DNA from 2 places in the Arthrobacter sp. MYb224 genome. Region 1 is predicted to be linked to the other one. Evidence: riboswitches for the same ligand, from Rfam matches in the RefSeq annotation. Region 1 holds a riboswitch; the other holds the start of a gene.
What was found. A riboswitch is a leader RNA that binds a small molecule or an ion and turns the genes downstream of it on or off. The one in region 1 is predicted to bind thiamine pyrophosphate.
Positions count from the first base shown of each region.

Region 2: another riboswitch for thiamine pyrophosphate. It lies ahead of thiM (hydroxyethylthiazole kinase); the one in region 1 lies ahead of thiC (phosphomethylpyrimidine synthase ThiC).

Region 1 is NZ_PCPU01000006.1:4,708-8,286, reverse strand. It holds gene thiC (phosphomethylpyrimidine synthase ThiC) at 57-1,799, opposite strand; TPP riboswitch at 1,797-1,904, opposite strand; gene CQ017_RS12190 (MFS transporter) at 2,099-3,547, opposite strand.
Region 2 is NZ_PCPU01000006.1:248,991-252,569, reverse strand. It holds gene CQ017_RS13290 (hypothetical protein) at 1-872, shown strand, start outside; gene CQ017_RS13285 (GntR family transcriptional regulator) at 869-1,237, shown strand; TPP riboswitch at 1,272-1,366, shown strand; gene thiM (hydroxyethylthiazole kinase) at 1,356-2,150, shown strand; gene thiE (thiamine phosphate synthase) at 2,143-2,784, shown strand; gene thiD (bifunctional hydroxymethylpyrimidine kinase/phosphomethylpyrimidine kinase) at 2,781-3,579, shown strand, end outside.

The DNA.
Region 1 (3,579 bases):
AACTCTAAGCGCGCTTTCTGTGCAGGCACTTTGGCTGCGCTTCGGGTTTCCCGGTTCTAGAGCGTGCCGGGTCCAACAGGTATCTCTTCCCCGACATATACCTTGCCACCGCTTTCAAGGAACTGCCGGCTTTTCTCAGCCATCCCGGCCAATGCAGCCTGTGCCTCGGCGGATCCATATTCATCCCGAATGTCTTGGGAGATCCGCATGGAGCAGAATTTCGGGCCACACATTGAGCAGAAGTGCGCGGTCTTCGCTGGTTCCGCCGGCAACGTCTCGTCGTGGAACTCCTGCGCCGTAACGGGGTCCAGTGAAAGGGAGAACTGGTCATTCCAGCGGAATTCGAAGCGCGCCTTGCTCAGCGCATCATCCCGCGCCGTGGCGCCCGGGTGGCCCTTGGCGAGATCCGCCGCGTGCGCCGCAATCTTATAGGTGATCACCCCGGTCTTCACATCATCCCGGTTGGGCAGGCCCAGGTGCTCTTTGGGCGTGACGTAGCAGAGCATCGCGGTGCCATAGCGGGCGATTTCGGTCGCGCCGATTGCGCTGGTGATGTGGTCATATCCCGGAGCGATATCGGTGACCAGCGGGCCGAGCGTGTAAAACGGCGCCCCGTCGCAAAGCTCCTGCTGGCGTTCCACATTCTCGCGCACCAGATGGAAAGGGATATGCCCGGGGCCTTCGACCATCACCTGAACATCATATTTCCAGGCACGCTTGGTCAACTCCGCCAAGGTATCCAGCTCGGCGAACTGGGCCGCATCATTCGCGTCCGCAATGGAGCCTGGACGCAGCCCGTCGCCCAGGGAGAATGCGACATCGTAACGAGAGAAAATCTCGCAGAGTTCGTCAAAGTGGGTGTAAAGGAAATTCTCCTGATGATGCGCAAGGCACCAACCGGCCATAATCGACCCGCCGCGGGAGACCATTCCGGTGACCCGGTTGGCGGTCAGCGGGATGTAGCGCAGCAGCACACCTGCATGAATGGTCATGTAGTCCACGCCCTGCTCGCACTGTTCGATGACCGTGTCGCGGAAGATCTCCCAGGTCAGTTCGTTCGCTTCGCCGTTGACCTTTTCTAGTGCTTGGTAGATCGGGACGGTGCCGATGGGAACCGGCGAGTTGCGGATGATCCATTCACGGGTGGTGTGGATATCGTCGCCGGTGGAAAGGTCCATCACCGTGTCGGCACCCCATTTGGTAGCCCACTGGAGTTTGGAGACTTCCTCGGCGATCGAGCTGGTCACCGCCGAGTTGCCGATGTTCGCGTTGATTTTTACCAAGAAGGCCTTGCCGATGATCATCGGTTCGGATTCCGGATGGTTGATGTTCACCGGAAGGATTGCCCGGCCGGCCGCTAGCTCGCTGCGCACCAGCTCGACATCGCATTCTTCGCGCAGGGCCACATAGCGCATTTCCGGGGTGATGACCCCTTGCCGTGCGTAGTGCATCTGGGTGACCCGAGTCCCGGGTGCCGAACGCAACGGTGGTGCCGAGCGCCCGGCCCATTCGGCGCTCGCCGTGCCGCGGCGGACCGCGGATCTGCCATCATCGTGCAAGTTGCGCTCACGCCCGGCATAGGTCTCGACATCTCCACGCTCACGAATCCACGACTCTCGAAATGGTTTCAGCCCCGTGGTCGGGTCGCTCCCCGGGCCGCTGGTGCGGTACACCTGCAGCGGTTCGTTCGGCTCGCCGTTGGGGGCATCTGCCAGCTGGATCTGCGTGACAGGAACCGAAATTCCCTCAGACTCACGGTAGGCAAGGGTGTGGGCAGAGTGCTGTTCAAATTGTTCCACTGTGGGAAACTCACTTCCTTCGCCGGCATTACCCGGACAGGTTCAACGGTCGCGGACGGCGTTAGCCCGATCTCAGCCCCTGCGAGGGCACCCGTGTGGTCTCAAACAAGGTATCACGACTGACAACGTGGACTTGCAAGGAAGACGAGAAACTTTAAAGTGAAAGGCTCCCATTGGGCAATATCCAACGGGAGCCTTACGATCATCACTCGCACCTTCAAGGAGGTGTCTACGACATTACCCGGGGTTTCTATGTCAAAGCTGAGCATAAACTCGGCAATTCCGAAGAGCCGGGGTGACTACTTGTTCAGGCTGAGTTCCTGCGACGCGTCGACTTCGATCGCGGTCTTCTTCGCGGCGCTGGGAATGCAGGCCGCCAAGATTGCCGCGACCACGGAAATGCCAGCTCCAAGTATCAGCGCCACGCGGAATCCGGATTCTGACGGTAGTGAAGCTCCGCCGAAATCGGTGGTCATCTGGGCCAGCACCAGGCCGATGACCGCGGCGCCGGTGGTCGTGCCCAGCGAACGCATCAGCGTGTTAAAGCCATTGGCCGCAGCCGTTTCGCTGCGGGGGACTGCGCCCATGATGATCGCCGGCATGGCGCCGTAGGCCAGAGCCACACCACCGTTGATGACGAGGCTGGTGAGCATCAGGCTCCACGCGCTACCCATGCCGAGCAGGGTCAGGCAGTAGCCGACGGCGATGACCGAAACGCCAAGTACCAGCGTGAACTTCGGGCCTCGTGCGTCGGAAAGCCGCCCGCCGACAGGGGAGAGCACCAACATCATCAGGCCGCCTGGAGCCATCCAGAGGCCGGCTGCGAGAATCGACTGGCCCAAGCCATAGCCGGTCTGCGACGGCAGCTGCAGGATCTGTGGCATGACCAGCATGCTGGCGTACATTCCGAAGCCGACGAAAATCGAGGCGATATTTGTCAGCAGCACGCGCGGAATAACAGCGGTGCGCAGGTCAACCAGCGGATCCTTGGTCCGTGTTTCCCAAATGCCCCAGATCAACAGCGTGAGGGCGGCCATTCCGAACAGGCCCAGCGTCAGCGGTGCCGCCCAGCCCCAAGAGGAGCCCTTGGAGACGGCAAGCATGAGCGAGATCAGGCCAATGCCCAGCCCAATGGCGCCCAGCCAGTCGAAGCGCTGTCCGGCGGCGCCGGCCGGCAGGGCAGGAATGAGTTTCCAGATGGCGACAACTACCAGCAGCGTGACTACCGCGCTGCCGTAGAACAGGGCGCGCCAGTTGGCGAAATCAATGACGGCGGCGGAAATCGGCATGCCGATGGCGCCACCGACGCCCAGCGTGGCGCTGACCGTGGCAATGGCCGAAGACAGGCGTTCCTTCGGGACAAGGTCACGCAGCATGGCGATGCCCAGTGGCACCATGCCCGAGCCTAGGCCTTGCAGTGCGCGGCCGACGATCATGACCTCCACCGTGGGGGCCATGGCGCACACGATGGAACCGAGGATCAGTGGCAGCGCCAGGATGAGCAGCATGCGCCGTTTGCCAAAGAGGTCGCCCAAGCGCCCGGAAATTGGTACTGCCACCGCGGCTGCAAGTAGCGTGGCGGTGATGATCCACGCGGTGTTTGAGGCTGAGGTATCAAAAATGCCGGGCAGCTGTGGGATCAGCGGCGTGACCATGGTCTGGGTGATCGACGAAGCGATGCCCGCGGAGGCGAGAACGGCGACTGCTAGACCTGAGCCGGGAATCCCGGCAGAGGTGGGTTTGGACACGAGAGCCTCTCAGAGTGAATGTGTAAGATACA
Region 2 (3,579 bases), 240 kb from region 1:
GGCTCAACCGGCTGCTGCGCACCTCGACCCTGGCCTTTGCCTCCGTTGGAGCCTCGGCGCTGCATTACAAGGCCTCGTGGCTTATGTCGCTGGATCGCACCATATATCAACCCTGGCAAAACACCGCTAACGTGGCCATGCTCATCACCTTCATCGCCATGGCATTGTGGAAGCCACCGGAAAATTTTGCCAGAACCACTAGCCCAAAGCCAGCCTCCTCCTTTTTGCGGATGCGCGAAAATTTGCTTGCCATTGGATTCCTCACCACCGCACTCACACTCATCGCACTGGCCTGCTCCTCCTCGCTTGTGCAGACCGAGTACGCGGACAATGCGCGCCCCGGTGAGAACGCCCCGCAGGCAATTGTGTCGCTCCTGGTGGTAGCCCTCTTGTTCTTGGTGCTCAATGCCGGGTTCCTGGGCTACCTGCACCTGAAGTCCAAGGGAACCCATTCACTGGCTCGGCACAGCGCAGACCTGCCGCGCTATGTCTATGTGCTCGCCGGGCTCTTGCTCATCGGCGCCACATACCTGCTGATCAATCCACCATTCGAATATTTTTGGGGTCTAGTTCCGGTCAAACCGGTCTTCGCGCTGGGTGCGCTCCTCGCGTTGCTTGCCGCTACCGCCTGCCACATCTGGTGGGTTCGGCGTGCGGCCTTGCCTTGGGATGTCACCGTGGAGCAAGAAATTTGGTACCGCCAAGTCCACGAACTACGCGCCCTCCGCGTAGTCACCGCGGCGGCCGTCACCATGCTGGCCTGGGGTTACGAGGCAGGTCCCTACGTTTCGGCCGTGGGGATCATCGTCTTCTGCTGCCCGGCAGTGATCATTTTGGCCCGCCCAGAAGCTAGGGTGCCGCAGCGCGTATGAGCCACCATATTTTCGTGGACCTGGACGCGGCGGTTCCGCCCTATGAACAGATCCGCACACAAATCTCTTCGCTGATTTCCTTGGGCGAGCTGCCGGCGGGAAGCAAGCTGCCTACGGTGCGGGCACTGGCCACCGATTTGGGGGTCGCTTCCGGGACGGTGGCCCGCGCCTATAAGGAACTCGAGGCCACCGGCCTGGTTTCCTCCCGACGGCGTGCCGGAACGCTGGTGAACGCCGGAGCGGATATGGAGAAATCCTCCGGTGATCTGGTTCAAGCGGTGGATCGGGTATGGGAATTAGCCCGAGCTCAGGGAATCGACGAGGCCACCGTCAGGGCGCTGGTGCAACGCCGCGCACGGCAATAATTTGTTCTTCCGCGGCTTTGGTGAGTACGCTCTAGCCAGTGACACGGGGTGTCGGATTCACCGACTGAGATGAGACCCGTCGAACCTGAACTAGTTCAAACTAGCGGAGGGATGTCGCATGACCCTGACTTCCGTTGCCCGGAATTATCGGCAACAATCCCCTTTGGTGTTTTGCCTGACCAATACCGTGGTCGCCAACTTCACCGCGAATGCACTGCTGGCCTCCGGGGCGGCTCCGGCGATGACCAACCTGCCCGGCGAAGCCGGGCCATTTGCCGCGGTGGCCTCCGCGGTCCTGGTGAACCTGGGCACTCCGAGCACCGAACAGCTGCGCGCCATGGACGAAGCGGTCCATGGGGCGAACCAGGCCGGCACCCCCTGGGTGCTGGACCCGGTGGCCGTGGGCGCATTGCCGGTACGCACTGACTTCGCGCGAAAAATCGTGGCCCAGCGCCCCACCCTGATCCGCGGCAATGCCTCGGAGATTCTGGCGCTGGCCGGGCGCAGCTCGACCGGGCGCGGAGTGGACGCGCAGGACACCGTGCACGCGGCCATCGAGGCTGGACGCGAGTTGGCCATCGAATATGGTTCGGTGGTCGCGATCTCCGGAGCGGCCGATGCGATCATCGATGCCAAGCGCACCACGCTGGTGCACAGCAACGGGATCGGCTTGACCGGGATTACCGGCGGCGGCTGCGCCCTGGGTGCAATCTGCGCCGGGATGCTCGCGGTGAGCGAAGACCCGTTCGACGCGGCCATCGCAGCCCACGGCCTGTACGGACTGGCCGCCGAAAAGGCCCTGGCCATCGGCCGCGGCCCGGGTAGTTTCGCCGCGGCCTTCCTCGACGAACTCTCGCTGCTGGACCCCGACGAATTGCACAACCTGCGCCTTGAGGAGGCAAATAATGCGTGATCTGGGAATCTACCTGGTAGCCAACACCGAAAGCTGCCAGCCGCGCAGCACCCTGGAAGTCATCGAAGGCGCGGTGGCCGCGGGAGTGCAGTGGGTGCAGCTGCGGGCCAAGAACGAGACGGCCCGCGAATTCTTCGAACTGACCTGCGCGGCGGCGGAACTCACCGCCGGCAAGGCCGAGCTGTTGGTCAACGACCGCATCGACGTATTCCTCGCCGCACGCGCCGCGGGGGCCGCGGTCACCGGCATCCATATCGGGCAGAAGGATATTGCGGTGCGCTACGCCCGCGAAATCATCGGCGAGGGGATTATCGGGCTCAGCGCGTCCACCGATGAACAGCTGGCCGGGGCCAACGCCGACGCGAAATACCTCGATTACCTGGGGGTCGGGGCGATCCGCGCGACGCCCACGAAGAAGGACCATCCCACCCCGCTGGGCATCGATGGATTCCTGCGGGCCAATCGGCTCACCGAGCTGCCCTGCGTGGCCATCGGCTCGCTGACCGCCGCGGACGCCGCGGCGCTGCGCGGCGGCGGGGCCGCCGGCATGGCGGTGGTCCGCGCGATCTGCGCCGCGGAGGATCCACAGGCGGCGAGCGCCGAACTGCGCAATCTCTGGGAAGGCGCCAAATGAGTCCCAACATTCTTTCGATCGCCGGCTCCGACCCCTCGGGAGGTGCGGGAATCCAGGCAGACCTGAAGGCCATCGGCGCCAACGGCGGCTACGGCATGGCCGTGATTACCGCGCTCACCGCGCAGAATACCCTCGGCGTGGATGCGGTGCAGGCCGTCGACGCGGGGTTCGTGGCCAAGCAGCTGGAATCGGTGTCCGCAGATGTGCGCATCGACGCGATCAAGATCGGCATGCTGGCCAATTCACAGATCATCACCGCGGTGTCCCGGTGGCTGGAAACGGTGCACGCTCCGGTGGTGCTGGACCCGGTGATGATCTCGACCAGCGGGGACCGGCTGCTGGCCGATGGTTCGGCGTTGGACGCACTGCTTTCCCGGGCGGATGTGCTCACCCCGAATACCGCAGAGCTTGCGGCCCTGCTCGGCGAGCAACCGGTGCGTGGCTGGGAGGAACTGCTCGAACAGGCCCAACGCCTGGCGGCCAAATACGAGGTGCTGGTGATCGCTAAGGGCGGCCACCTGCCCACCGAACGCTGCCCCGACGCGCTGGTGGGCCCGGCCGGGGTGATCGCCTGCTATGACGGCCCACGCCACGCCACCGCCAACACCCACGGCACCGGTTGCACGCTATCCAGCGCGCTGGCCACGCACTATGCCCGCGGCGGGGATTGGGCGACCGCCCTGGGCGCGGCGAAGGAGTACCTCTTCGCGGCGATTGCCGCGGCCGATGAATTGCAGGTGGGCAGCGGGCACGGACCGGTGAACCACTTTGCCGGGCTCTTCGCGGGGCACAGCG